One region of the Kitasatospora sp. NPDC048365 genome, then DNA from elsewhere that is predicted to be linked to it. Evidence: predicted binding sites of a transcription regulator. Region 1 holds the regulator's gene; the other holds the start of a gene.

Region 1 (14,309 bases):
CGGTGGCGTCGGAGGTCTCCTCGGCGAGCGCGGCGCGCAGCCTGGCGTCGGTGGCGTAGTCGAGCGCCGAGAAGGAGTCGTCGAACAGGTAGATCTCGGGCCGCCGGACCAGCGCCCGGGCGATCGCCAGGCGCTGGCGCTGGCCGCCGGAGACGTTGGAGCCGCCCTGGGCGATCGGCGCGTCCAGGCCCTCGTCGAAGCGCTCGACGAAGTCCTTGGCCTGGGCGATCTCGAGGGCCCGCCAGAGCTCCTCGTCGGTGGCGTCGGGCTTGCCGTACCGGAGGTTGGAGGCGACGGTGCCGGTGAACAGGTACGGCTTCTGCGGGACCAGGCCGATCGCATCGGCGAGGCGCTTGGCGTCGAGCTCCCGGACGTCCACGCCGCCGACCAGCACCTGGCCGCCGGTGGCGTCGAACAGCCGCGGGACCAGGCCGAGCAGGGTGGACTTGCCGGAGCCGGTGGAGCCGATCACGGCGGTGGTCTCGCCGGGGCGGGCGTGGATGTCGATGGCCCGGAGCACCGGCGCCTCGGCGCCGGGGTAGCGGAAGTCGACGGCACGCAGCTCCAGGGTGCCGCGGGCGAGCAGCTCGGAGACGGGCGCGGTGGGCGGCACCACGCTGGTCTCGGTGGAGAGCACCTCCTGGATGCGCTCGGCGCAGACCTCGGCGCGCGGCACCATCATGAACATGAAGGTGGCCATCATGACGCTCATCAGGATCTGCATCAGATAGGACAGGAACGCGGTGAGCGCGCCGATCTGCATCCCGCCACTGGCGATCCGGTGCGCGCCGAACCAGAGCACGGCGACGCTGGAGACGTTCACCACGCCCATGACCAGCGGGAACATCAGGGCCATCAGCCGGCCGACGCGCAGCGAGTAGTCGGCCAGCTCGCCGTTGGCGTCGCCGAAGCGCCGCTGCTCGTGGCCGTCCTTCACGAAGGCGCGGATGACCCGGATGCCGGTGATCTGCTCGCGCATGATCCGGTTGACGCCGTCGATCCGGACCTGCATGCCGCGGAACTGCGGGCGCAGCTTGCGCACCAGCAGCACGACCACCAGGCCGAGCAGCGGCACCACGGCGAGCAGCAGCGCGGACAGCGGCACGTCCTGGTTGAGCGCCATCACGATGCCGCCGACGCACATGATCGGCGCGGCGACCATCAGGGTGAATGCCAGCAGCACCAGCATCTGGACCTGCTGCACGTCGTTGGTGGTACGGGTGATCAGCGAGGGTGCGCCGAACTGGCCGAGCTCCTTGGCGGAGAAGCTCTGCACCCGGTCGAAGACCGAGGCGCGGATGTCACGGCCGACCGCCATGGCGGTGCGGGCGCTGTAGTAGACGGCGCCGATCTGGCAGACCACCTGGGCGAGGGAGACCCCGACCATCACCGCGCCGATGCGCAGGATGGTGCCGGTGTCGCCCTTGACCACGCCGTCGTCGATGATGTCGGCGTTCAGGGTCGGCAGATAGAGCATGCCGAGGGTGGAGACGAGCTGGAGGAGGACCAGCAGGGTGATGGGTTTGGAGTAGGGGCCCAGGTGGGCCCGGAGCAGTCGGATCAGCACCGTGACACTCTCGTCGTCGTCAAGTGAATCGCGCATCCCAAATTACGGAACCTGTGGAAAACCTGTGCACTGCCGCCCGAAGGGCGTGCCACCGGGGCTCACCCCCTTTTGGAACGGCCGACTACCCCCTAGGCTGCTGATACTCCTCTTGTTACTCGCCGGTTAATAAGCCGCCCCGCCGGTTAAAAGCCGTCACCGAAGCCGCCCCCCGGAGGTCCTCGTTGAGTTCCGCGCAGTCCATGATCGAGCGGCGTCCGCCCTCCGTGGCCCACCTCTTCCTCAGCAGGGTAAAGGCCACCCCGGAGCACGAGGCGTACCGCTTCCCCGTTCCGGTCGACGAGCACGCCGCCGACGGCGCTCCCGGTGCCGAGCAGTGGCGGTCGCTGACCTGGGCGCAGACCGCCGAGCGGGTCAAGGCCGTGGCGGCCGGCCTGATGGCGCTGGGCATCGAGGCCGAGGACCGGGTGTCGATCTCCTCCGCCACCCGGGTCGAGTGGATCCTCGCCGACCTGGGCAACATGTGCGCCGGGGCCGCGACCACCACCATCTACCCCAGCACCAACGCCGACGAGACCGCCTTCATCCTGGCGAACTCCGGCAGCCGCGCGCTGTTCGCGGAGGACGTCAAGCAGCTGGCGAAGGCGGCGGAGGAGAAGGCCCAGCTGCCGGACCTGCGCTGGGTGATCCTCTTCGACGCGGCGGACGAGCTGCCGGTCCACGACGGCCTGGAGGTGCTCACCCTCGCCGAGCTGGAGAAGCGCGGCGCCGCGTACCTGGCCGAGCACCCCGACGCGATCGAGAAGGCGGTCGACGCCCTCGACAAGGAGCAGCTCGCCACCCTCATCTACACCTCCGGCACCACCGGCCGCCCCAAGGGCGTGCGCCTGGTGCACGACTGCTGGGCGTACGAGGGCATCGCCCAGGAGGAGAGCGGCCTGCTGGCCGCCGACGACGTGCAGTTCATGTGGCTGCCGCTGTCGCACGTCTTCGGCAAGACGCTGATCTCCGGCCAGATCGCCACCGGCCACGTGATGGCCGTGGACGGCCGGGTCGACCGGATCATCCACAACCTGCCCGCGATCAAGCCGACCATCATGGCCTCGGCGCCGCGCATCTTCGAGAAGGTCTACAACGGCATCGCCGGCCGGGCCAGAGCCGAGGGCGGCGCCAAGTACAAGATCTTCCTGTGGGCCGCCAAGGTCGCCCGCGACTATGCCCGCACCACCCAGGCCAACCGGGTCGCTACCGGCCGCGACAGCGTGCCGTTCGCGCTCGGCCTGCAGCACTCGCTCGCCGACAAGCTGGTGTACGCCAAGATCCGTGCCGCGTTCGGCGGCCGGCTGCGCGGCGCGGTCTCCGGCTCGGCGGCGCTCGCCCCGGAGATCGGCTACTTCTTCGTCGGCGCCGGCGTGCCGATCCTGGAGGGCTACGGCCTGAGCGAGACCAGCGCGGGTTCCTGCGTCAACCGCGCCGAGGACATCCGGGTCGGCACCGTCGGCCGTCCGCTGCCCGGCACCGAGGTCCGGATCGCCGAGGACGGCGAGATCCTGCTCCGCGGCCCCGGCATCATGCGCGGCTACCACAACCTCCCGGAGAAGACCGCCGAGGTGCTGGAGGCCGACGGCTGGTTCCACACCGAGGACATCGGCGAGCTCTCCCCGGACGGCTTCCTGCGGATCACCGACCGCAAGAAGGACCTGTTCAAGACCTCCGGCGGCAAGTACGTCGCACCCAGCGAGGTCGAGGGCAAGTTCAAGGCGATCTGCCCGTTCGTCTCGAACGTCCTGGTGATCGGCAACGGCCGCAACTTCTGTACCGCGCTGATCGCCCTCGACGAGACGGTGATCATGCCGTGGGCCGCCGAGCACGGCCTGGCCGGCAAGTCCTACGCCGAGGTGTCCGCCGCCCCGGAGACCGTCGCGCTGATCGACGGCTTCGTCCAGCGGCTCAACGGCGAGCTGCAGCGCTGGCAGACGGTGAAGAAGTTCCACCTGCTCCCGCGCGACCTGGACGTCGAGCACGGCGAACTCACCCCCAGCCTCAAGATCAAGCGCCCGGTGGTCGAGAAGACCTACGCGGACGCGGTGGCCGGGATGTACGCCGGCGCCAACGAGGCCTGATCCCGCCCGTCCGGTACGGCTTTCCGAGATCGGTGAGCCGTACCGGACAATGGGGGCATGCCCTCCGCACTTCCCGACGGCGACCCGGTGCCGTCCGACGGTTCCCTGCCCGCCCACGCGCTCCGTGGGCTCGGCTCGCGACCGTTCGGCTTCTATGTCCACGTGCCGTACTGCGCCAGCCGCTGCGGCTACTGCGACTTCAACACCTACACCGCCACCGAGCTCCGCAGCTCCGGCGCGGTCGCCTCGCAGGAGACCTACGCCGACAACCTGATCGCCGAGGTCCGGCTCGCCCGCAAGGTGCTCGGCGACGCCGACCTGCCGGTGCAGACCGTCTTCCTCGGCGGCGGCACGCCCACCCTGCTGCCCGCCCGCGACCTGGTCCGGATGCTCGCCGCGATCCGCGAGGAGTTCGGCCTCGCCGACGGCGCGGAGGTCACCACCGAGGCCAACCCCGAGTCGGTCGACCCCGCCTACCTGGCGGAACTCCGTGAGGGCGGCTACAACCGGCTCTCCTTCGGCATGCAGAGCGCCCGCCCGCACGTCCTGCAGCTGCTCGACCGGCACCACACCCCCGGCCGCCCCGAGGCCTGCGTCGCCGAGGCCCGCGCGGCCGGCTTCGAGCACGTCAACCTCGACCTGATCTACGGCACCCCCGGCGAGTCCGACGACGACTGGCGGGCCTCGCTGGACGCCGCGATCGGCGCCGGGCCCGACCACGTCTCCGCCTACTCGCTGATCGTCGAGGACGGCACCCGACTGGCCGCCCGGGTCAAGCGCGGCGAACTGCCGATGATCGACGACGACGTGCACGCCGACCGCTACCTGATCGCCGAGCAGGCGCTCGCCGCCGCCGGCTACTCCTGGTACGAGGTCTCCAACTGGGCCACCACCGACGCCGGCCGCTGCCGCCACAACGAGCTGTACTGGACCGGCGCCGACTGGTGGGGCGCCGGACCGGGCGCGCACAGCCACGTCGGCGGCGTCCGCTGGTGGAACGCCAAGCACCCGGCCGCCTACGCCCAGGCCCTCGCGGAGGGCCGCACCCCGGCGCTCGCCCGCGAGGTGCTCGCCGAGGAGGACCGCCGGGTCGAGCGGATCCTGCTGGAACTGCGCCTGGTCGACGGCTGCCCGCTCACCCTGCTCACCGCCGACGGCCGCGCCGCCGCCGAACGCGCGGTGGCCGACGGCCTGCTGGACGAGGACGCCTTCGCCGACGGCCGGGCCGCGCTCACCCTGCGCGGACGCCTGCTGGCCGACGGCGTGGTCCGCGACCTGGTCGACTGACGGCGGACCGGTCCCCTCACTCCTGCGGGTGAGCGATGAAACGCTCGGCGCGGCTGCGGCCAAGTAGGGAGTGAAGGGGACGGCCCGGGTCCGACGTCGAGCATCCGGAGGACGACCGGCGCACCGTCCGGATCGACCCCGCCCGGATCCCGGCGGGCGCCACCCTGCTGGTGATCGTTCAGAACTTCGGTCAGCCGCGGCCCGAAGGCCCGTCGGCCTTCACCACCAGGGTCGTCGACACCCTGCCGAGCTGCGTGCCGCCGGTGGTCCGGGTGGTCGAGGCCGCCGGCTGACACACGGTCACCGACTCCGAGGGCCGACCCGGGTGGTCATTGACCCGGCTCTGTCGTGAAGTCGATCAGCTCCTCGACGCGGCCCAGCAGGGCCGGTTCCAGGTCCTTGTAGGAGTTCACCGAGGCGAGGATGCGCTTCCAGGCGGCCGGGGTGTCCACCGGCCAGCCGAGGCGGCGGCAGATGCCCTGCTTCCAGTCCTCCTCGAAGGGCACGTCCGGCCAGCCGGGGATGCCGACGCTGGACGGCTTCACGGCCTGCCAGATGTCGATGTACGGGTGGCCGACGACCAGCACGTGGTCGCCGGTCACCCGGGCGGCGATCCGGTGCTCCTTGGTGCCGGGCAGCAGGTGGTCGACCAGCACGCCGAGCCGCCGGCCAGGGCCCGGGGCGAACTCGGCGACGATCGCGGGCAGGTCGTCGATGCCCTCCAGGTACTCGACCACCACGCCCTCGATCCGCAGGTCGTCGCCCCAGACCCGCTCGACCAGCTCGGCGTCGTGCCGGCCCTCCACGTAGATCCGCGACTCCCGGGCGACCCGCGCCCGGGCCCCCGGGACGGCGACCGAACCGGAGGCGGTCAGGCCCGGCCCGCGGGCCGGCGCCGGAGCGGTCGGCCGCACCAGGGTCACCACCCGGCCCTCCAGCAGGAAGCCGCGGTCCGTCAGGGGGAAGACCCGGTGCTTGCCGAAGCGGTCCTCCAGGGTCACGGTCCAGCCCTCGGCGGTCCGCTCGCAGCGCACCACCGCCCCGCAGAACCCGGTGGCAGCTTCCTCCACGACCAGGTCGCGTTCGGCCGCCACCTCGGGCGCGGGCTGCTGCTTCTTCCACGGCGGGGTCAGATCCGGCCCGTAACTCCTGCTGCGCATCTGACCGAGTCTACGGCCGCTGACCGGCCGTCACCCGGGAGACCCGCACACCCGGCGCACCCCACACACCTGCACCCCACACACCTCGCACCGGCCTGCCCTCACCCCGGGTAGGGCGCGGCGATCGCCAGTACCTCGGCGATCCGCTGCTTGACCGCCTCGCCGTGGGGGAGCGCCCGTACCTCGCCACCGACCCAGTCCGGGCGGACCCCGCGGTCGGCGAGCAGGTAGAGCACGCGCAGGGTGCGCAGCGTGTTGGAGGCGAACGGCGGCATCGGGCCGGGCTCGCCGGTGGCGAAGACCTCCGCGATCCGGTCCAGCCAGGCCACCGCCCGGTCCTCGGCCAGCTCCTCGCGGGTCAGGGTGAGGGCCAGCGCGAAGCCGAGCCGGTCGTCCTCCATCGCGTCCCACACGTGGTCGGTCGGTGCGAGCAGTCGGGCTGCGCCGAGGGCGAGCGGCTCGGCCGGGTCCACCTCGGGGTGCTCGCCGAAGGCGCGCAGCAGGTCGGCGCCGTGCGCGACCGCGTGCAGCCACCCCAGCGCCGGGTCCCACCCGCGCAGGTCGGTCTCGGCGGGGTACCAGCGGCCGAACGCCGCCAGCCACTGCGGCCGGTACGCACCGGCCCGGACGAGCTTCGCCAGGACCAGGGGTGCGAACGTCCGGGCCTGGATCTCCGGATCGTCGAAGCGTTCGGCCAGCTCGTCCCCGAGGGCCAGTCGCGCCTCGGGCGCCAGCTCGGGCACCCAGCGCGCCAGCAGCGGGTAGGCCCGCTCGTCGCGCTCCACCGGGTCGGGCGAGCGCAGTGCGGCACTCGCCACCGCGACGGACTCGGCGGAGGGGGCGGCGGCTTCCAGAAGGTCCCAATCGGTCACGGGCGGACTCTAGTCCGGCCGGGGAAGCGGCGGCGAGGGAATACCCGGAGGCGGGCGGCGGCCCGCGACGCGGCCCGTCGATACTTCTCGGTGTGACGGAACCGGACGAAGCGACGGGTGGGCCCCTGGAGTGGGGCGTGGTGGCCAATGTGGCCCGGTCGACCACGCACGGGCCCGGCGGTGCCCGAACGGAGTCGGGGCTGAAGCACTTCGCTCCGGGGGCGAGGCTGTGGGTGGTGCCTCCCCGCTACGCGGACGAGGACGAGCAGGTGCAGGTGATCGGGGTCCACCGCGGTGGGCGCAGGCGGCAGATCTCCCTGATCATTTTCCGGCGGCACCTGGAGAACTTCCGGGTCAAGGGCGTCCACAGCCCGGCGGTGCAGAGGGTGCGGGCGGACGGCTGGTACTGGGGCTGGAACCGGGTGTGGTGCTGTCCGGAGCTGGCGCAGCCCTGGGTGGACCGGTGGAACGCGCTGGCCGCCGGCCTGCCGGCGCCCGACTTCCCGCCGTGGCCGGCCCGCTCCACGGTCGCCCCGGACGCGGGCCCGTGCCCGCACCTGCCACCGGCCCGGCCCGGGCCGGCGTGAGGGGCTAGTCCGTCAGGCCCGGGGCGCCCCAGACGGGGAACCAGCGGGAGAGGTCCTGTTCGACCCGGAGGTCGTTGGTGAGCAGGCCCTTGGCCTGGAGCTCGACCGGGCTGTTGCGCTTCTCGCCGCCGCCCGGCATCGGGGCGAACGGGTAGAAGGTGCCGCGCTTGTAGAGGTAGACCAGGCCGAGGGACTGCCCCGCGGGGTTGCGGAACGCGACGATCGAGCAGAGCAGCTGCGGTCCGAAGCCGTTCGCCTCCAGCTCGCTGTTGACCGCGTGCAGGTCGTTGACCAGGTCGGCGATCTCCTCGGGGGTGTGGCGGGCGAGCAGCCAGGTGTAGCCGTAGGAGTCCTGGGAGACCTCGACCGGGACGCCGCCGCGCGCGGTGTCGGCGTCCAGGAGCTCGCGGACCTGCGTCTGGACGTCGGCGAACGCCCCGCCCTCGACGGCGGCGAAGCACACCGACCCGAGACCGGTCGGCCGGAAGCCGGACGCGGCCTCCAGGGTGAGCGCGGCGGAGGGGACGGCGAACAGCTGGTCCAGGTCGGGCTTGACCGGCTTGGAGCGGCCGAACAGGGCGTCCAGGAATCCCATCTCAGGTCCTCTCGGGTCCGCGAGGACCGATCCTCGCGGATCGGGGCTCGGTGGCCGGGCCGGCCGGGTTCAGGTCGGCTTCAGTGGCCGAGTTCGGTGGAGATCTTCTCCAGCTGCTCCAGCCGCCGCTCCAGCGTCGGGTGGGTGGAGAACAGCTGGCCGGCGGCCTCGCGGGCGCTCAGCGCGGGGGCGAAGTAGAAGGCGTTGTACGGCTGGGCCTGGCGCAGGTCCTTGGTGGGGATGGCGGCGATCTGCCCGCTGACCTTGGTCAGGGCGGAGGCCAGCGCGCTGGGCCGGCCGGTCAGCTGGGCGGCGGCCCGGTCGGCGGCGAGTTCCCGGTAGCGGGAGAGCAGCCGGGTGAGCAGGAAGCTGATCGCGTACACCACCATGGCCACCAGCGGGACGATCAGTGCCGCGATTGCGGCGTTGGAGTCGTTGCTGTTCCGGTTGGAGCCGACGAATCCGCCGTACAGGGCCATCCGGGTGATCGCCCCGGCCAGCACGCCCAGGAATCCGGCCACCGTCATCACCGCGACGTCCCGGTGGGCGACGTGCGAGAGCTCGTGGGCGAGGACGCCCTCCAGCTCCTCCGGTTCGAGCCGGCGCAGCAGGCCGGTGGTGACGCAGACCACGGACTTCTCGGGTTTGCGGCCGGTGGCGAAGGCGTTCGGCATGTCGTTGTCGGCGACCGCCACCCGGGGTTTGGGCATGTCGGCCAGGGCGCAGAGCCGGTCGACGGCGCCGTGCAGCTGCGGGTACTGCTCGGGCGTCACCTCGTGGGCGCCCATCGCCCGTTCGGTGATCTTGTCGCTGAACCAGAACTGGGCGACGAACAGGCCGCCCGAGATCAGGACGATCAGCGGCCACGCGCCGCGCAGCAGCACGATCAGCAGCCCGGTGAAACCCACGTACACCAGGCCGATCAGGAACATCGTGGTGACCATCCGCCCGGTCAGGCCGCGGTCGGGCGCGAACCGGGAGTGCTGTGACGTCGACATCGCCGCTTCCTCCTCAGGTGCCTTCTGACTTCGATGCTGCCACTCGGACGAGGATCACGTGGCCGGGCCGTTCCTGCCGTCGGACCCGGGCCTTACACTGGCTGGTACGGTCCTGGCACTCTGCCTTCCGGAGTGCCAGACGGGGGACGGCTACCAGGTCAACGGACGAAGACGGAGGTGCGTGCCATGCCCGAGGACGGCAAGCCCGAGGCTCGGCGGTTCGACGCCCGCCCGTCTGTCCGCCCGCTCGACGAGCGGCGGCTCGCGGTGCTGCGCGCGATCGTCCAGGACTACGTGGGCACCGAGGAGCCGGTCGGCTCCAAGGCCCTGGTCGAGCGGCACAACCTGGGCGTCTCCCCGGCCACCGTGCGCAACGACATGGCCGCGCTGGAGGAGGACGGGTACATCCAGCAGCCGCACACCAGCGCGGGCCGGATCCCCACCGACAAGGGCTACCGGCTGTTCGTCGACCGGCTCGCCGAGGTCAAGCCGATGTCCGCGCCCGAGCGGCGCGCCATCCGGCACTTCCTGGAGGGCGCCGTCGACCTGGACGACGTGGTCGCCCGCACGGTGCGGCTGCTCGCCCAGCTGACCCGGCAGGTCGCCGTCGTCCAGTACCCCTCGCTGACCCGCTCCACGGTGCGGCACATCGAGTTGGTCGCCATCACCCCGACCAAGCTGATGCTGGTGCTGATCACCAACACCGGCCGGGTCGAGCAGCGGCTGGTCGACTGTCCCGGCACGGTGGGCGAGACCCTGCTCGGCGACCTGCGCGCCAAGCTCAACGGCATGGCCGGCGGCTGTCCGCTGCCCGAGGTCCCGGTGATCCTGGAGGATCTGCCGTCCGGCTTCGAGCAGGTCGAACGGCCGATCGTCAGCGCCGTGCTCGCCACCCTCTTCGAGACCCTCGCCGAGCAGAACGAGGAGCGGATCATGCTGGCGGGTACCGCCAACCTGACCCGCTTCGGCCACGACTTCCCGCTCACCGTCCAGCCCGTGCTGGAGGCGCTCGAGGAGCAGGTCGTCCTGCTCCGCCTCCTGGGTGAGACGGCGGAGTCCGGGATGACGGTCCGGATCGGCCACGAGATCGCGTACGAGGGGCTCAATTCCACCTCGATGGTCTCGGTCGGTTACGGTTCGGGCGACCAGAGCGTGGCAAAGCTCGGGGTGATCGGTCCGACCCGGATGGATTACCCGGGCACAATGGGGGCGGTGCGAGCGGTGGCACGGTACGTGGGTCAGATCCTGGCCGAGTCGTAGCAGGGATGCCGGTCAGAGCCGGCGCAGTCGATCGCAAGCACTTCTAGAGGCGGAACAAACCGGAGCATTTGGTGGCCACGGACTACTACGCGGTACTCGGCGTCCGACGCGACGCGGGGCAGGACGAGATCAAGAAGGCGTTCCGACGCCTCGCACGCGAACTGCACCCGGACGTCAACCCCGACCCGAAGACGCAGGAGCGGTTCAAGGAGATCAACGCCGCCTACGAGGTGCTCTCCGATCCGCAGAAGCGCCAGGTCTACGACCTCGGCGGCGACCCGCTGTCGCCCAACGGCGGCGGCGCGGGCGGGTTCGGCGCGGGCGCGGCGGGCTTCGGCTTCTCCGACATCATGGACGCCTTCTTCGGCGCCGCCTCCGGCCAGCGCGGTCCGCGCTCCCGGACGCGCCGCGGCCAGGACGCCATGATCCGCCTGGAGATCACCCTGGAGGAGGCCGCCTTCGGCACCACCAAGGAACTCCAGGTCGACACCGCCGTCACCTGCACCACCTGCAACGGCGAGGGCGCCGCCCCCGGCACCTCCGCGCAGACCTGTGACATGTGTCGCGGCAAGGGCGAGGTCTCCCAGGTCACCCGGTCCTTCCTGGGCCAGGTCATGACCTCCCGCCCCTGCCCGCAGTGCCAGGGCTTCGGCACCGTGGTGCCCACCCCGTGCCCCGAGTGCGCCGGCGACGGCCGCGTCCGGGCCCGCCGCACGCTGACCGTGAAGATCCCCGCCGGTGTCGACAACGGCACCCGGATCCAGCTGGCCGGCGAGGGCGAGGTCGGCCCCGGCGGCGGCCCCGCCGGTGACCTCTACGTCGAGATCGCCGAGACCGCCCACCAGGTGTTCCAGCGGCGCGGGGACGACCTGCACTGCACGGTGACCATCCCGATGACCGCCGCCGCGCTCGGCACCCAGGTGCCGCTGCAGACCCTCGACGGGCTGGAGGAGGTCGACATCCGGCCCGGCACCCAGAGCGGCCAGTCGATCCCGCTGCACGGTCGCGGCATCACGCACCTGCGCGGGGGCGGCCGGGGCGACCTGATAGTGCATGTCGAGGTGCAGACGCCGACCAAGCTCGACCCGGAGCAGGAGGAGCTGCTGCGGCGGCTCTCCATGCTGCGCGGGGAGGAGCGTCCGTCGGGCCAGTTCGCGCCGGGCCAGCAGGGGCTGTTCTCCCGCCTGAAGGACGCCTTCAACGGCCGGTAGGAGCTCGTTCCAGGGGCTCGGGGAACTGTGAGGTCGGCCTCGCAGTTCCCCGAGCCCTGTTGTCGTTACGCATCGAGAGAGGTACTTCGTCATGACTGCGCCGGTGTTCGTCGTCGAGACCGCCCTGCTGGCCGGGGTCGCGCCGGGGGCGACGGTGCGTCTGGAGGGGGCGGAGGGGCGGCACGCCGTTGCGGTGAAGCGGCTGGAGGCCGGTGAGGCGGTGACGCTGGCGGACGGGCTGGGGCTCGGCGTGTTCGGGACGGTCGCCGCCGTGCACGGCAAGGACGCGCTGGACGTCGCCGTGGCGGAGGTCCGCGAGGAGCCGGAGCCGAGCCCGCGGATCGTCGTGGTGCAGGCCCTGCCGAAGGGCGACCGCGGTGAGCTGGCCGTCGAGACGATGACCGAGGTCGGCGTGGACGTGGTGATCCCGTGGTCGGCGTCCCGGTGCATCACCCAGTGGAAGGGCGACCGGGGCGCCAAGGCGCTGGCCAAGTGGCGGGCGACCGCGCGGGAGGCGGGCAAGCAGTCGCGGCGGCTGCGCTTCCCCGAGGTGCGCGAGGCGATGACGACCCGTCAGCTGGTCCCGTTGCTGGAGCAGGCGGCGCTGGCCGCGGTGCTGCACGAGGAGGGCGCGGCACCGCTGGCCGCGGCGGAGCTGCCGGTCGGCGGGGACATCGTGCTGGTCGTCGGCCCGGAGGGCGGGGTCGCCCCGGAGGAGCTGGCGGCCTTCGCCGAGGCGGGTGCGCAGCCGTACCGGCTCGGGCCGTCGGTGCTGCGGACGTCCACGGCGGGTGTCGCGGCGGGCGCCCTGCTGCTGGGCCGCACCGGCCGCTGGGCGTAGCGCGCCGTTCCGGAACGCCGGAATTCGTGGCCGGACCGTCCCCGGCTGCCTATGGTGGCGGATGTGACAGATTCTCAGCGCGGCTACCTGCGCCATCCCCATGTGCACGGTGACCTGGTCACCTTCGTTGCCGAGGACGATGTCTGGCTGGCCCCGGTGGCGGGTGGGCGGGCCTGGCGGCTGACGGCGGACCAGGTGCCGGTGGCGCACCCGAGGTTCTCGCCGGACGGTCGGCACATCGCCTTCACCTCGATGCGGGACGGCGCGCCGGAGGTGCACGTCGCGCCGGTGGACGGCGGCCCGTCCCGGCGCCTGACGTTCTGGGGCAGCCCGTTCACGGCGGTGCGCGGCTGGACGGCGGACGGCCGGCCGGTGGCGACGACCACCGGCGGGCAGGCGACGATCCGCCGCACCTGGGCGTTCGCCGTGCCGCTGGACGGCGGCCCCGCCGAGCGGCTGCCGTACGGCCCGGTGAGCGGGCTGGCGCAGGAGCCGGGCGGGGAGCGGACGCTGCTGGTGTCGGCGTTCGGCCGGGAGCCCGCGATGTGGAAGCGCTACCGCGGCGGGCAGACGGGCAAGCTGTGGATCGGTACGACGGAGTTCGCCCGGCTGCACGCGGACCTGGACGGGCACCTGGAGTCGCCGCTGTGGGTGGGCGAGCGGGTGGCGTTCCTGTCGGACCACGAGGGCGTCGGGCAGCTGTACTCCAGCCTTCCCGACGGCGGTGACCTGCGCCGGCACACGGACGGCGGGTTCTACGCCCGCGGCGCGTCCACCGACGGCACCCGGGTGGTCTGGTACAGCGCCGGTGACGTCTGGCTGCTGGACGACCTGCGGGGCGCCGAACCGCGCCGGCTGGAGCTCACCCCGGCGGGGCCCCGGACGCTGCGCCAGCCGCGGCCGGTGTCGGCGGGCGGCCGGATCGACTCGGTCGCCCCGGACCGGACCGGCCGGGCCAGCGCCGTGGTGGTGCGCGGCACCGTGCACTGGCTGACCCACCGGGAGGGCCCGTCCCGGGTGCTGGACGAGACGGCCGGGGTGCGGGCCCGGCAGGTGCGGGTGGTGCCCGGCGAGGACGGCGGGCAGGGCGCGGTGTGGGTGACCGACGCCGAGGGTGACGACGCGATCGAGTACGCGCCCGCCGTACTGGGGGCCGAGCGGCGGCGGCTGGCCGCCGGGCGGCTCGGCCGGGTCCGGGCCCTGGAGGTCTCCCCGGACGGCAGGCTGCTGGCGGTCGCCGCGCACGACGGCCGGGTGCTGCTGGTCGCGCTGAGCGACGGCGCGGTGCACGAGCTGGCCCGCAGCGGCGACGGCGAGGTGAGCGGGCTGGTGTTCAGCCCGGACTCGGCGTGGCTGGCCTGGTCGCAGCCGGTGCTCGGCCCGTGGGCGCTGCGCCAGATCATGCTGGCCGACCTGACCTCACGGACCGTCAGCGAGGCGACCCCGCAGCGCTTCCACGACTACTCGCCGGCCTTCACCGCGGACGGGAAGCACCTGGCGTTCCTGTCGGTGCGCAACTTCGACCCGGTGTACGACGCGCACGTCTTCGACCTGTCCTTCCCGGCGGGCACCCGGCCGTACCTGATCACGCTGGCGGCCGACACCCCGTCGCCGTTCGGCCCGCAGCGGGCCGGGCTCGGCCTCGGCGGGGACGAGGACGAGCCGAAGGACGAGAAGAAGGACGAGGCCTCCGCGCACCCGGCGACCCGGGTGGACCTGGACGGGATCGCCGACCGGATCGTCCCCTTCCCGGTGGAGGGCGGCCGGTTCGGCTCGCTGCGGGCCGCCAAGGACGGCGTGCTGTGGACCCG
Region 2 (14,309 bases), on a different contig from region 1:
GCCCTCGACCCGGACCCGCCGGTAGTTGCTGAAGTTGGCCGACCGGTCGGAGTCCTGCCAGTCCTTCAGGGCGCTGCCGCCCGCCGGGCTCCGCCAGTCGATCACCAGGCGCACGCCGCGGCCCTCGAAACGCCGGCTGGTCTCGTCGTAGTCCGGACCCTTGTCCGCGAGCCAGTCCGGCAGGGCTATGGAGAAGCCCGAGGCGTCCTTGAAGGTGGCGAACCCGGCCGGCAGCGTGCCGCCCGCCGAGGTGCCCCCGGACGCCGCCCCGCCGCCCTGCGACGAGCCACCGCCCTGCGGCGAGGCCGCCGGGGCCGGGGTCGAGGCCGCCGGGCTCGCCGGGGCGCCCGGGGTGCCCGAGGCGCCCGTCCCACCGGTACCGGCGGTACCGGCGGCCGACGCCTGGGCCGAGGCCGAGGCCGGCGCGCCGTCGGCGGAGGTCCTGCCGTCCGGATCGCCGTCCCCCAGCAGCGCGACCAGCCCGGCGACCAGCGCCAGGACCGCGACCAGGGCCGCGCCGGCGAGCAGCGCGGTCCGCCGCCGGTCCGCGGTCAGCCGGACGCCGACCGCGGCGAACAGGCCGGTCTCCGCCTCGGCGGGCTCCACCACGGCGTTCGCCGCGCCGGGCGCGCCGACGCCGGCCGCCGGAGCGGGCGCGCCGCTCACGACGTCCGCGCCGTGCGGAACGCCCGCACCGCCCGCACCGCCCGCCGCGGCCACCGCACCGCCGGCGGCGCTCCCGCCCCGGACCGCGCCCGGAGCACGCCGGACGCTCACGCCCCGCGAGGCGGTCGCGGGCCGCGCAGCGCCCTGCGGGGCGCGGGAGGCCTGCTCGGCACCGGCCTTCGCCGCGCCGTCGGCCTTCGCCTTCGCAGCCGACCCGGACGCCGCCGCCCCGGCCGCGGCCGCCACCGGGGCCGGCACCGCCTGCTGCGTGGTCGCCTCCGCGCGGGCCGCGCCGTCCGCGACGATCCGCTTGAGCATCGCCCGGGTGGCCGCCGCGTCGAGGCGCTCGGCCGGGTCCTTGGCCAGCAGGCCCTCGATCACCGGTGCCAGCGGGCCGGCGTTCGCCGGCGTCTCCAGCTCCTCGGTCATCACGGCGGTCAGCGTGGCCAGCGCGGAGCCGCGGTCGTACGGCGGCTTGCCCTCGACCATCGCGTACAGCGTGCCGCCGAGCGACCAGAGGTCGGCGGGCGGGCCGGGCTTCTGGCCGCGCGCCCGCTCGGGCGAGATGTAGGAGGGGGCGCCGACCAGCATGCCGGTGGAGGTGATCGAGGTGTCGCCCTCGACGCTGGCGATGCCGAAGTCGGTGAGGACCACCCGCCCGTCCTCGCCGATCAGCACGTTGGACGGCTTCACGTCGCGGTGCAGCACGCCCTGGGCGTGCGCGGCGCCGAGCACGCCCAGCAGGTCGAGCGCGATCTCCGCGGCCCGGACCGGCGTGAGGGTGCCGTCGTCCTTGATCACCTCGGCGAGCGAGCGGGACTCCACCAGCTCCATCACGATCCAGGGCCGCTCGTCCTCCTCGACCACGTCGAAGACGGTGACGGCGGCGGTGTGCCGGATCCGGGCGGTGGCCTTGGCCTCGCGCAGCGTGCGGACGATCAGGCGGTGCTTCTCGTCCTCGTCGACGGCGCCGGTCATCCGCAGTTCCTTGACCGCGACGATCCGGCCGAGCATCTCGTCCTCGGCCCGCCAGACGGTGCCCATGCCGCCCCGGCCGAGCACGTCGTTGAGCCGGTAGCGCCCCGCCAACAGACGGCCGGTGGACTTCTGCGGCTGCGTCATCGGTGCGCTCTCCCCCGTGTGTTACCGGCCAGAGGTTCCATCATCCCCTGTCCGGGCACCCGCTGGCCAACCGGCCCCACCCTTCGCCGCCGCCCGGCCCGCCCGGGCGGGGAAATACGAGGGGCCCCCGCCGGCGGCGGGGGCCCGAATCGTCAACTGACGGATCGTCAGCGGTGGTTGAGCGCCGGGTTGACGGTCACCTCGACCCGCTGGAACTCCTTCAGCTCGGTGTAGCCGGTGGTCGCCATGGCCCGGCGCAGCGCGCCGAACAGGTTCATGGTGCCGTCCGGGGTGTGCGACGGGCCGGTGAGGATCTCCTCGGTGGTGCCGACGGTGCCGAGGTCCACGCGCTTGCCGCGCGGCAGCTCTTCGTGGACCGCCTCCATGCCCCAGTGGTAGCCCTTGCCGGGCGCGTCGGTGGCCCGGGCCAGCGCGGCACCGATCATCACCGCGTCCGCGCCGCAGGCGACGGCCTTCGGGATGTCGCCGCTGTAGCCCACGCCGCCGTCCGCGATGACGTGCACGTAGCGGCCGCCGGACTCGTCCATGTAGTCGCGGCGGGCGGCGGCCACGTCGGCCACCGCGGTCGCCATCGGCACCTGGATGCCCAGCACGCCCCGGGTGGTGTGCGCGGCGCCGCCGCCGAAGCCGACCAGCACGCCGGCCGCGCCGGTGCGCATCAGGTGCAGCGCGGCGGTGTACGTGGCGCAGCCGCCGACGATCACCGGCACGTCGAGCTCGTAGATGAACTGCTTGAGGTTGAGCGGCTCGGCCGCGCCGGAGACGTGCTCGGCGGAGACCGTGGTGCCGCGGATGACGAAGACGTCCACCCCGGCGTCGACGACGGCCTTGGAGAACTCGGCGGTGCGCTGCGGCGAGAGCGCGGCGGCGGTGACCACGCCGGAGTCGCGGACCTGCTTGATCCGCTCCTTGATCAGCTCGGCCTTGATCGGCTCGGCGTAGATCTCCTGCAGGCGACGGGTGGCGGCCACCTCGTCGGAGATCGAGGCGATCTCGTCGAACAGCGGCTGCGGGTCCTCGTAGCGGGTCCACAGGCCCTCGAGGTTCAGCACGCCGAGGCCGCCGAGCTGGCCGATGGCGATCGCCTGGGCGGGCGAGACCACGCTGTCCATCGGGGCCGCGAGGAACGGCAGCTCGAAGCGGTAGGCGTCGATCTGCCAGGCGATCGAGACCTCCTTCGGGTCCCGGGTACGGCGGCTGGGGACGACGGCGATGTCGTCGAAGGCGTACGCCCGTCGGCCGCGCTTGCCTCGCCCGATCTCGATCTCAGTCACTTCGAGCCCTTCTGCAGCTTTCATCTCCCGACCGGGTCACCCCGGCCGCCCACCAGTATCCCGCACCGTCCGGCCCCCTGCCGCGCCCGGCCGAGTGGCGGACGCTTAGGGTTCGCCCATGTTCGCTGCTCTCACCGACGCGTTTCCCGTCACGGCACGGGAAGCGCGGCCCGGGGACCTGTCCGGGTACCCCGATCCCGTCCGCCGCGTGCTCGGCCCGATGGGCGGGACGACCCTGGCCGACGGCCTGTACCGGTTCCACACCGCCGACAGCGCCGCCTCGGCGAACGCCGCCTGCGCCGAGCTGGTCCCGGGCTTCGCCGAGCGGTACGGGGTGTTCGCCTTCGACTGGCTGGGCCGCGAGTTCGCGGTGAACACCGAGGACGGCACGGTGGCCGCGGTGGACTTCGGCTCGGACGAGTTCCTGGAGAGCGAGCTGAGCCTGGACGAGTGGCACGACGTGGTCGCCGCCGAGGCCGACGACCTGCTGCTGCTCGCCCAGTACCTGGAGTGGCGCGCCGCCAACCCGCAGACCGGCCCGCTCGCCTTCGACCAGGTGGTGTGCCACCGCCACCCGCTCTTCCTGGGCGGCGCGGACGAGGTGGACAACCTGGAGCTGAGCGACAAGGACGTGCACCGCACCCTGTTCACCCAGATCGCCGTCCAGGTCCGCGACCTCCCCCCGGGCACCCCGATCCACCTGGACCTGGGCTAGCGCACGCGAAGGGGCGCGGGGTGGAACCCCGCGCCCCCTCGAAGGTCGTACCGTCAGCGGCTGGTGTAGTTCGGCGCCTCGACGGTCATCTGGATGTCGTGCGGGTGGCTCTCCTTGAGGCCGGCGGAGGTGATCCGCACGAACCGGCCCTTGGACTCCATCTCGGCGACGGTGGCGGCGCCCACGTAGCCCATGGTCTGGCGGAGGCCGCCGACCAGCTGGTAGAGCACCGCGGAGAGCGGGCCGCGGTAGGGGACCTGGCCCTCGATGCCCTCGGCGATCAGCTTCTCGTCGGAGGAGACGTCGGCCTGGAAGTAGCGGTCCTTGGAGAAGGACCTCGCCTGGCCGCGGGACTGCATGGCGCCCAGCGAGCCCATGCCGCGGTAGGACTTGAACTGCTTGCCGTTGATGAACAGCAGCTCGCCCGGCGACTCCTCGCAGCCGGCCAGCAGCGAGCCGAGCATCACGGTGTCGGCACCGGCGGCCAGCGCCTTGCCGATGTCGCCGGAGTACTGCAGGCCGCCGTCGCCGATCACCGGCACGCCGGCCGCCTGGCAGGCGAGCGCGGCCTCGTAGATCGCGGTGACCTGCGGGACGCCGATGCCGGCGACCACGCGGGTGGTGCAGATGGAGCCCGGGCCGACACCGACCTTGACGCCGTCCACGCCGGCGTCGATCAGCGCCTGGGCGCCGTCACGGGTGGCGACGTTGCCGCCGACCACGTCGACGCCGACCGCGGCCTTGATCTTGGCGATCCAGGCCAGCGCGTTGTGCGAGTGGCCGTGCGAGGTGTCGACGACCAGGAAGTCCACGCCGGCGCCGACCAGGGCCTGGGCCCGGTCGAAGGCCTCGGCGGAGGCGCCCACGGCGGCGCCGACCAGCAGACGGCCCTCGGCGTCCTTGGCGGCGTTCGGGTACTTCTCGGCCTTGACGAAGTCCTTGACGGTGATCAGGCCCTTGATCCGGCCCTCGTCGTCGACCAGCGGCAGCTTCTCGATCTTGTGGCGGCGCAGCAGCGCCATCGCGTCCTCGCCGGAGATCCCGACCTTGCCGGTGATCAGCGGCATCGGCGTCATGATCTCGGAGACCCGGCGGCTGCGGTCACTCTCGAAGGCCATGTCACGGTTGGTGACGATGCCCAGCAGCTTGCCGTCGGGCGAGGCGACCGGCACGCCGGAGATCCGGAAGCGGGCGCACAGCGCGTCCGCCTCGGCCAGGGTGGCCTCCGGGCCGACGGTGATCGGGTCGGTGACCATGCCGGACTCGGAGCGCTTCACCAGGTCGACCTGGTTGACCTGGTCCTCGATCGACAGGTTGCGGTGCAGCACGCCGACGCCGCCCTGACGGGCCATCGCGATCGCCATCCGCGACTCGGTGACCTTGTCCATCGCCGCGGACAGCAGGGGGATGTTGACCCGCACGTTGCGCGAGACCCGCGAGGAGGTGTCGACCTGGTTGGGGAGCACCTCGGAGGCCCCGGGCAGCAGCAGGACGTCGTCGTACGTGAGTCCGAGCATCGCGAACTTCTCGGGTACGCCTGCGGCGTTGTAAGACATGTGAAGGGGACCTTCCGTGGCGGGCCGTCGATCTCTGTCGCGCCCAGCGAGGGTTTCCGGGCACGTCTCTCTGCTGGGTGGACGGCCGCGGTCGCGGCGACCACCCGCGCGCACCGGCATCGGCCTCGGCCGCCAAGACGCCCGGTGTTTGGAGGAACCTCCGAGGGAACCCCGCTCACACCCACGAAACTTTGGCGACCCGACCAGGCGCCGATACCCCATGGTACTGGTGTCCGGGGGTGTCCCCGTCGCGCCTTCTTGACAACACCGGAGCTACGAGGACTCTTCCGCGAGCGCGCGGAGCCGGCTCAGCGCCCGGTGCTGGGCCACCCGGACGGCGCCCGGCGACATCCCCAGCACCTCACCGGTCTCCTCGGCCGACAGCCCGTCCGCCACCCGCAGCAGCACCAGCTCGCGCTGGCGGGCCGGCAGGTTGGACAGCAGCTCCTTGATCCAGGCGGCGTCGCTGCTCAGCAGCGCCCGCTCCTCCGGGCCGAGCGACTCGTCCGGCGTCTCCGGCAGGTCGTCCGGCGGGATCACCGTCGAGCCGGGCCCGCGCATCGCGGCCCGCTGCAGATCGGCGACCTTGTGCGCGGCGATCCCGTACACGAAGGCCTCGAAGGGACGCCCGGTGTCGCGGTAGCGCGGCAGCGCCACGAACACCGCGACGCAGACCTCCTGCGCGACGTCGTCCACGTGGTGCCTCGCGTTGCCGGGCAGCCGGACCAGCCGGCCCCGGCAGTAGCGCAGCGCCAGCGGGAGGACGTAGCCCAGCAGCGCCTCGATCGCCGGGCCCTCGCCGCGCACCGCGGCCGCGACCAGTTCGGCGATCTCCGGCGAGGTGGAGCCGGCCGGCTGCTTGGCACGACGGTCCGACGCGTACGACGGATCGGCGGCCGGGCCCTCGGGCTCGGGCCGGGCCGGCTCGGGCTGAGCCGCACTCGGGGCGGCTGCCTCGTCGTCGCGCATCGGTCCATGGTGCCTGCTCGGCGCGGAAAACGCGGCACCGCGTCCGGACTTGTGCATCGGAACGTTATGCGTCGCCGCGTGCACCGTGCCGCCTCCCCTGCCTGTCCGCTGGTCCCCGAGGTGCTCCACTCCTCCATGGTGCAGCCTCGGGACCGCAACGTCACACGTCCGCGCTCAGCGGACGAGGCCCCAGCGGAAGCCGAGCGCCACCGCGTGCGCGCGGTCCGAGGCGCCGAGCTTCTTGAACAGCCGCCGGGCGTGGGTCTTCACGGTGTCCTCGGAGAGGAACAGCTCGCGACCGATCTCGGCGTTGCTGCGCCCGTGGCTCATGCCCTCCAGCACCTGGATCTCACGCGCCGTCAGCGTCGGCGCGGCACCCATGTCGGGGCTGCGCAGCCGGCGCGGCGCGAGCCGCCAGGTCGGGTCGGCGAGCGCCTGGGTCACGGTGGCCCGCAGTTCGGCGCGCGAGGCGTCCTTGTGCAGGTACCCGCGGGCGCCGGCGGCGACCGCGAGCGCCACGCCGTCCAGGTCCTCGGCGACGGTGAGCATGATGATGCGGGCGCCCGGGTCGGCCGAGAGCAGTCGGCGGACCGTCTCCACCCCGCCGAGGCCGGGCATCCGGACATCCATCAGAACGAGATCGGAGCGGTCGGCCACCCAGCGGCGGAGGACCTCCTCACCGTTCGTCGCAGTGGTCACCCGGTCGACGCCGGGCACGGTCGCGACCGCTCGGCGAAGCGCCTCCCGGGCGAGCGGGGAATCGTCGCAGACGAGTACGGATGTCATGACCGTCGTCCTCCGCAGCTGATCCGCGTCACGTTGAGCCTCCTGGCTGGTACGAACCTCTCCGACACGGCCGGCCGACGACGGACCCCGGAATTGATCGCCGATGCCACCGCGATCGTTCCCGGGCTCCCACGCCCGCTAACCGCCTCCGCACATCCAACGACCGTCACCCGAATGAGTTACGGCCTTCAGGGCCATCTCCACCACTGTACGTGGCCAACCCATCACGGATCAGGCACCTCGCGGTGCACACGCCGCACTTTTGTGCTGCTCGTGCGCGGTACCCGCGTCCTGCGCGCCGCCCGACGGCCTTCCACGCCCGGCGCGCCACCCGGTTGTCGCAGCGCGCCCGTCCAAACCTATTGCCCCGTTTGTCCGTTTTTATAGCTTCTGTGGGGTCATTGACTGTTGTGTCGGTCTGTGGGTGACTTGTCCTGTTGGTTGGCGTAAGTCATATTTCCAGGTGTCCCTACCGGCCCCGTGCAGCCTCGCCGCACCATCCTCGCCGAGCTGTCAGGTCCCGAGTCCTCGAAGGGTATGAGCCATGGCAGATTTCTCCCGCCTCCCCGGCCCCAACGCCGACCTGTGGGACTGGCAGCTGTCCGCCGCCTGCCGCGGCGTGGACAGCTCGCTCTTCTTCCACCCGGAGGGCGAACGCGGGGCCGCCCGGAGCTCGCGCGAGGCGAGCGCCAAAGAGGTGTGCATGCGCTGCCCGGTACGCGCCCAGTGCGCCGCCCACGCCCTGGCGGTGCGCGAGCCCTACGGCGTCTGGGGCGGACTGACCGAGGACGAGCGCGAGGAGCTGCTGGGCCGCGCCCGCAACCGGCTGGCCGAGGTGCCGCTGGCCATGCCGAGCACCATCCGGCGCTGACCTCGCCGAACGGGCCGGGCGGCGCTCAGTGCGGGGCCGCCGCCGCCTCCAGCTGATCCAGCATCAGCGCCACCGCCGGAACCTCCGCCAGGTCCGGCAGGGTCAACGCCACCACCTGTCGCCGGGCCGGCCCGCCGATCGCCGCCCGCACCGGCACCGCGACCACCCCGGTGTGGCGCACCGACTCCAGCGCCAGCCCCGGCAGCACCGCCACCCCCAGCCCGGCCGCCACCAGGCCGACCACGGCGGGGTAGTCGTCGGTCGCGAAGTCGATCCGGGGCTCGAAGCCGGCGTCCGCGCACAGCTCCACCAGGTGTCCCCGGCACTGCGGGCAGCCCGCGATCCACTGCTCGCCGGAGAGCTCCGCCAGTTCCACCGGGCGGTCGGCGTCGCGGTCCGCCAGCGGGTGGCCCTCCGGCACCACGCCCACCAGCGGGTCGTCGAGCAGGGGGCGCACCACCAGGTCCGACCAGTCGTTCGCCGCCGCCGAGGCGGCCGCCTCCAGCGCCGCCTCGGCCCGCGCCTCGCGCGGCGTGGCGTGCGGCGACGGGCGGAACGCGGCGCCGCCCTGCGAGTCCGGGTACCGGAACGCCAGCGCCACCTCGCACTCGCCGCCGCGCAGCATCGTCAGCGACTCCGGCGGCTCCGCCTCCACCAGCGACACGCGCACCCCCGGACGGGCGGCACGCAACCGGGCGACGGAACGCGGCACCAGGGTGGAACTCGCGGTCGGGAACGACACCAACCGCACCCGTCCGGCCCGCAGCCCGGCGATCGCCGCGACCTCCTCCTCGGCGGCGGACAGGCCCGCGAGGATCCCCGTGGCGTGCTTCAGCAGCACCCGGCCGGCCTCGCTCAGCTGCATGCCCTTGCCGGAGCGCACCACCAGCGGGGTGGCCACCGACTTCTCCAGCGCCTTCATCTGCTGGCTCACCGCCGGCTGGGTGCAGCCCAGCTCCCGGGCGGCGGCGGAGTAGGAGCCGGTCCTGGAGACGGCACGCAGGACACGCAGATGGCGGGCTTCGATCACGGGGTCAACGATACGGAAAGCGCCAGGGGCGCGAGGAGTGGTTCCTCGCGCCCCTGGTCAGCTGTTCAGCCGTGCCGCGTGCCTCAGTGGCTGTGGCCGTGGCCGCCGTGCGAGTGGCCGTGACCGTTGTCGGCCTCCTCCTCCTTCTTCTCCACCACGAGGGTCTCGGTGGTGAGCAGCAGGGAGGCGATGGAGGCGGCGTTCTCCAGGGCGGAGCGGGTGACCTTGACCGGGTCGATGACGCCGGCCTTCAGCAGGTCGCCGTACTCGCCGGTGGCGGCGTTGAAGCCGTGGCCGGCCTCCAGCTCCGCGACCTTGTGGGTGATGACGTAGCCCTCGAGGCCGGCGTTCTGGGCGATCCAGCGCAGCGGCTCGGCGAGCGCCTTGCGGACGACCGCGACACCGGTCGCCTCGTCGCCGGTCAGGCCGAGGCCGTCGTTCAGCACCTTCTGGGCGTGCACCAGGGAGGCGCCACCACCGGCGACGATGCCCTCCTCGACCGCGGCGCGGGTCGCGGAGATGGCGTCCTCCAGGCGGTGCTTGCGCTCCTTGAGCTCGACCTCGGTGGCCGCGCCGACCTTGATGACGCAGACGCCGCCGGCCAGCTTGGCCAGGCGCTCCTGCAGCTTCTCGCGGTCCCAGTCCGAGTCGGTGTTGGCGATCTCAGCCTTGATCTGGTTGACCCGGCCGGCCACCTCGTCGGGGGCGCCGGCGCCGTCGACGACGATGGTCTCGTCCTTGGTGACGGTCACGCGGCGGGCGGTGCCGAGCACCTCCAGGCCGACCTGGTCGAGCTTGAGGCCGACCTCCTCGGAGACGACCTGGCCGCCGGTGAGGGTGGCGAGGTCGCCGAGGATGGCCTTGCGGCGGTCGCCGAAGCCCGGGGCCTTGACGGCCACCGCGTTGAAGGTGCCGCGGATCTTGTTGACCACCAGGGTGGAGAGCGCCTCGCCGTCCACGTCCTCGGCGATGATCAGCAGCGGCTTGGAGGCGCCGGCCTGCAGGACCTTCTCCAGCAGCGGCAGGAGCTCCTGGATGGAGGAGATCTTGCCCTGGTTGATCAGGATGTACGGGTCCTCGAGGACGGCTTCCTGGCGCTCCGCGTCGGTGACGAAGTACGGCGACAGGTAGCCCTTGTCGAACTGCATGCCCTCGGTGAAGTCCAGCTCCACGCCGAAGGTGTTGGACTCCTCGACGGTGATCACGCCGTCCTTGCCGACCTTGGCGATGGCCTCGCCGATCAGCTCGCCGACCTGCGGGTCCTGCGCGGAGAGGGCGGCGACGGCGGCGACGTCCTCCTGGCCCTCGATCTCGCGGGCGATGGAGAGCAGGTGCTCGGAGACGGCGGCGACGGCCTTGTCGATGCCCTTCTTCAGGGCGGCCGGGCCGGCGCCGGCGGCGACGTTGCGCAGGCCTTCGTTGACCAGGGCCTGGGCCAGCACGGTGGCGGTGGTGGTGCCGTCGCCCGCGACGTCGTTGGTCTTGGTGGCGACCTCCTTGACCAGCTGCGCGCCGAGGTTCTCGTACGGGTCGTCGAGCTCGACCTCGCGGGCGATGGTCACACCGTCGTTGGTGATGGTGGGGGCGCCGAACTTCTTGTCGATGACGACGTTGCGGCCCTTGGGGCCGATGGTCACCTTGACGGTGTCGGCCAGCTTGTTGACACCGCGCTCCAGCGAGCGGCGGGCGTCCTCGTCGAACTGCAGGGTCTTCGCCATGATCCCGTTTCCCTAGGGTTGTGCTGTCTACGTGAACCAACAACCGCGCCCCGGGCCCCTGTCAGTACTGACACGGATCCGGGGCGGGCTGGAACGACTTACTTCTCGATGATCGCGAGGACGTCGCGAGCCGAGAGGACCAGGTACTCCTCGCCCTGGTACTTCACCTCGGTGCCGCCGTACTTCGAGTACAGGACGATGTCACCGACGGCGACGTCGAGCGGCAGGCGCTGGCCGTCCTCGAAGCGGCCCGGGCCGACGGCCAGGACGACGCCCTCCTGGGGCTTCTCCTTGGCGGTGTCCGGGATAACCAGGCCGGAGGCCGTGGTGGTCTCGGCGTCGAGCGGCTGGACCACGATGCGGTCCTCGAGCGGCTTGATGGCAACCTTGCTGCTGGTGGTCACGTCCGAGCTCCCCTTCGGAGATTACGGGGTTGTCTTTCAGGTAGGTGGCGATGACTGCACGTCTGCCGTCGCGGGGGTCAGACGCGCTCCATCGCGTTAGCACTCTCCCTGGGGGGAGTGCCAGGAACGACCATAGGACGCCGTTAGCACTCAGTCAACCAGAGTGCCAACAGCGTCGCGCGGGACTCGCGCGAACCCGGGGGGAGAATGGGCCCGTGGAGATCGAATCGTTCCGGGCGCTGCTGACCGGTCAGGGCCGCGACCTGCTGGCCGAACTGCGGGAGTTCACACCCTCCGAGGAGCTGGCGCTGGCCACCCGGCTGCGCCGGGACCACCCGGCCGACCTGGTCCGGGCCGCCTTCGAGCAGGCCCGGCTGCGGCAGCGGGCCCGCGACAAGTTCGGCGCGGACGCCGACGCGATGTTCTTCACCCCGAACGGCGTCGAGCAGGCGACCCGGCGCAGCGTCGCCGACTGGCGGGCCCGGCGCTTCGCCGGACTCGGCGTCAAGCGCCTCGCCGACCTGTGCTGCGGGATCGGCGGCGACGCGATCGCCCTGGCCCGCGCCGGGGTGGCGGTGCTGGCGGTCGACCGCGACCCGCTGACCTGCGCGGTCGCCGAGGCGAACGCGGCGGCGCTGGGCCTGGCCGAGCTGGTCGAGGTGCGCTGCGCGGACGTCTTCGAGGTCGACACCGCCGGGTACGACGCGGTCTTCACCGACCCGGCGCGGCGCACCTCGCGGGGCCGGGTGTTCGACCCGGAGGCGTACTCGCCGCCGCTGTCCTGGGCGATCGAGGCGGCCCGGCGCACCCCGTACGGCGCGCTGAAGGTCGCCCCGGGCATCCCGCACGAGCTGGTCCCGGACGGTGCGGAGGCGGAGTGGGTCTCCGACCACGGCGACGTGAAGGAGGCGGTGATCTGGTTCGGCACGGGGGCGGCCGCCCCGCACCGCGCCACCCTGCTCCCGGGCGACCGGACGCTGGCCGGCGGCGACCTCCCGGACCCGGAGGCCGGCCCGGTCGGCCGCTACCTGTACGAGCCGGACGGCGCGGTGATCCGCGCCCACATGGTCGCCGAGGTGGCCGCGCAGGTCGAGGGCCGGCTGATCGACCCGATGATCGCGTACGTCACCTCCGACCGCCTGGTGCCCACCCCGTTCGCGCACGCCTTCGAGCTGACCGACGTCCTGCCGTACAACGTCAAGAAGCTCAAGGCGCTGCTGCGCGAACGGAAGGTCGGCACCGTGGTGATCAAGAAGCGCGGAATGTCGATCACCCCGGAGGAGCTGCGCCGCCAACTGAAGCCCACCGGGCCGAACACGGCGACGGTGATCCTCTCCCGCACCGACCACGGGCCGCTGATGATGCTGGGTCAGCCGCTCTGATCAGGGTGCCTGGATGTAGTCCTCCAGGCGGGCGACCGCGAAGCCCTGCTCGTGGATGCGGCGCAGCATCTCGGCGAACATCTCGGTCATGGTCTCGCCCTTGAGGTCCTTGGGGCCGCGGAAGTGGGCGAGGATGATGTCGCCGGGCTTCAGCTTCTTGTCGGCGGCCTGGTACTGCATGTCGTGGATCTGCATGGACTCGCGCCAGAGCACGATCGCGCGCGGACCGCACTGCTGCACCGCGGTGTTGAGGGCGGCCGTGTTGGCGCCGTCGCCGTAGGGCGGGCGGAACAGCAGCGGGGCGGTGCCGTACTGCTCGGTGAGGGCGGTCTGGGCGTCGCAGATCTCGGAGTGCTGCTTCTCGGCCGGGACCTTGCTCATGATCGCGTGGTCCACGGTGTGGTTGTGGATGTGATTGCCCAGCGCCTGGAGCCGCTTGAAGTAGCCGTAGTCGTCCTTGACGATGTCGCGGGTCAGGAACATCGAGACCGGGACCTTGAGGTCGGTCATCATCTCGACGAACCTCGGGTCCTTCTCGGCGCCGTCGTCGATGGTGATGAAGACGACCCTGTCCTTGGTCGGCACCTCGCTGAACACCGGCACGGCACCGGACCCGGCCAGCTTGATCGGCCTGTCGGCGGGCGCGGCCGGGGCGGCGGCGAGCGGCTGCAGGCCCCACTTGGCCCACCCCGCACCCGAGTCGGCGGCCGCTGACGCGGCGGCAGGACCGGACGCCGAGGGCGCGGCCGCGGGGGCCGAGGCGGCCGGTACGGGGAGGTTGTTGGCGGAGCTCGGCGTGGATCCCCCGCAGCCGGTGGCGGTCGCCAGCAGGGCCAGGACGGCCACCGCGCCGTACGTCTTCTTCACCGTTACCGCTCTCCCCGGAATCGCCCAGCGACGTCCCGGGGAACGCTACTCGACGTGGGTGCGGCTGAATGTCCACCTGTGGGCGGGTCTTGCCAGCAGATCGGCGGGGGTCTCGGGCACGTCCGCGTCCGCGGGCTCGCCCGTCCACCAGGTGATCAGCAGCACCCGCTCGCCCGGCGCGGTGAGCACCTCGGCGCGCTCCAGGCCGGGCGTGCCGCGCAGCGCGGGCAGTGCGACCTCCCGGACCCAGGCGTGCAGTTCGGGCCCGCGCCCGTCGGCGGCGCGGGCCTCCCACATCCGGGCCAGGGTCACGAGGAGAGCGCCTGATGGGCGTGCGCGTGGAAGTCCTTGTGGGGCACGTGCGTCTCGGTGACCGGCAGCGAGGAGTCCGCGGACAGGTCGAGGGAGGAGGGGGTGCGGTTCCGCCACACCATCTCGGAGCCGAGCGCGGCGACCATCGCGCCGTTGTCGGTGCACAGGCCCGGCCGGGGCACCCGCAGCACGATGCCGGCCTTGTCGCAGCGCTGCTGGGCCATCTCGCGCAGCCGGGAGTTGGCGGCCACGCCGCCGCCGATCATCAGGTGGTCGACGCCGTTGTCCTTGCAGGCGCGGACCGCCTTGCGGGTGAGCACGTCGGTGACGGCCTCCTGGAAGGACGCGGCGACGTCGGCGACCGGCACCTCCTCACCGGCCCGGCGCCTGGCCTCCACCCAGCGGGCGACGGCGGTCTTCAGGCCGGAGAAGGAGAAGTCGTACGCAGGGTCGCCGGCGTTGTTCAGGCCGCGCGGGAAGGCGATCGCCTTCCCGTCGCCCTCGCGGGCCATCCGGTCGACCACCGGGCCACCGGGGAAGCCGAGGCCGAGCACCCGGGCGACCTTGTCGAAGGCCTCGCCGGCGGCGTCGTCGATGGTGGCGCCGAGCGGGCGGA

Evidence for each region. Region 1 encodes HrcA, which represses chaperone genes, less so after heat shock. Its sites were predicted from a motif close to TTNGCACTCNGNNNNNCNGAGTGCNAA; they were not measured.
Region 2: groES (co-chaperone GroES) is a predicted target of HrcA. The motif match lies at 11,276-11,302, and genes of this name have one in related genera.

What each region holds. Positions count from the first base shown of each region.
Region 1 covers NZ_JBICYJ010000015.1:115,355-129,663, reverse strand. Annotated here, with positions in the region: gene ACGFX4_RS17705 (ABC transporter ATP-binding protein) at 1-1,567, opposite strand, end outside; gene ACGFX4_RS17700 (AMP-dependent synthetase/ligase) at 1,789-3,687, shown strand; gene hemW (radical SAM family heme chaperone HemW) at 3,745-4,974, shown strand; gene ACGFX4_RS17690 (hypothetical protein) at 5,145-5,267, shown strand; gene ACGFX4_RS17685 (DUF3097 domain-containing protein) at 5,304-6,134, opposite strand; gene ACGFX4_RS17680 (DUF2785 domain-containing protein) at 6,236-7,006, opposite strand; gene ACGFX4_RS17675 (hypothetical protein) at 7,243-7,593, shown strand; gene ACGFX4_RS17670 (hypothetical protein) at 7,598-8,188, opposite strand; gene htpX (zinc metalloprotease HtpX) at 8,269-9,186, opposite strand; gene hrcA (heat-inducible transcriptional repressor HrcA) at 9,373-10,446, shown strand; gene dnaJ (molecular chaperone DnaJ) at 10,518-11,657, shown strand; gene ACGFX4_RS17650 (16S rRNA (uracil(1498)-N(3))-methyltransferase) at 11,749-12,498, shown strand; gene ACGFX4_RS17645 (PDZ domain-containing protein) at 12,562-14,309, shown strand, end outside.
Region 2 covers NZ_JBICYJ010000004.1:147,463-161,771, reverse strand. Annotated here, with positions in the region: gene ACGFX4_RS05600 (serine/threonine-protein kinase) at 1-1,788, opposite strand, end outside; gene ACGFX4_RS05595 (GuaB3 family IMP dehydrogenase-related protein) at 1,956-3,083, opposite strand; gene ACGFX4_RS05590 (hypothetical protein) at 3,202-3,798, shown strand; gene guaB (IMP dehydrogenase) at 3,852-5,354, opposite strand; gene shbA (RNA polymerase sigma factor ShbA) at 5,628-6,323, opposite strand; gene ACGFX4_RS05575 (response regulator transcription factor) at 6,498-7,109, opposite strand; gene ACGFX4_RS05570 (WhiB family transcriptional regulator) at 7,654-7,980, shown strand; gene ACGFX4_RS05565 (LysR substrate-binding domain-containing protein) at 8,006-9,010, opposite strand; gene groL (chaperonin GroEL) at 9,094-10,728, opposite strand; gene groES (co-chaperone GroES) at 10,827-11,132, opposite strand; gene ACGFX4_RS05550 (SAM-dependent methyltransferase) at 11,348-12,514, shown strand; gene ACGFX4_RS05545 (polysaccharide deacetylase family protein) at 12,515-13,381, opposite strand; gene ACGFX4_RS05540 (hypothetical protein) at 13,427-13,693, opposite strand; gene tsaD (tRNA (adenosine(37)-N6)-threonylcarbamoyltransferase complex transferase subunit TsaD) at 13,690-14,309, opposite strand, start outside.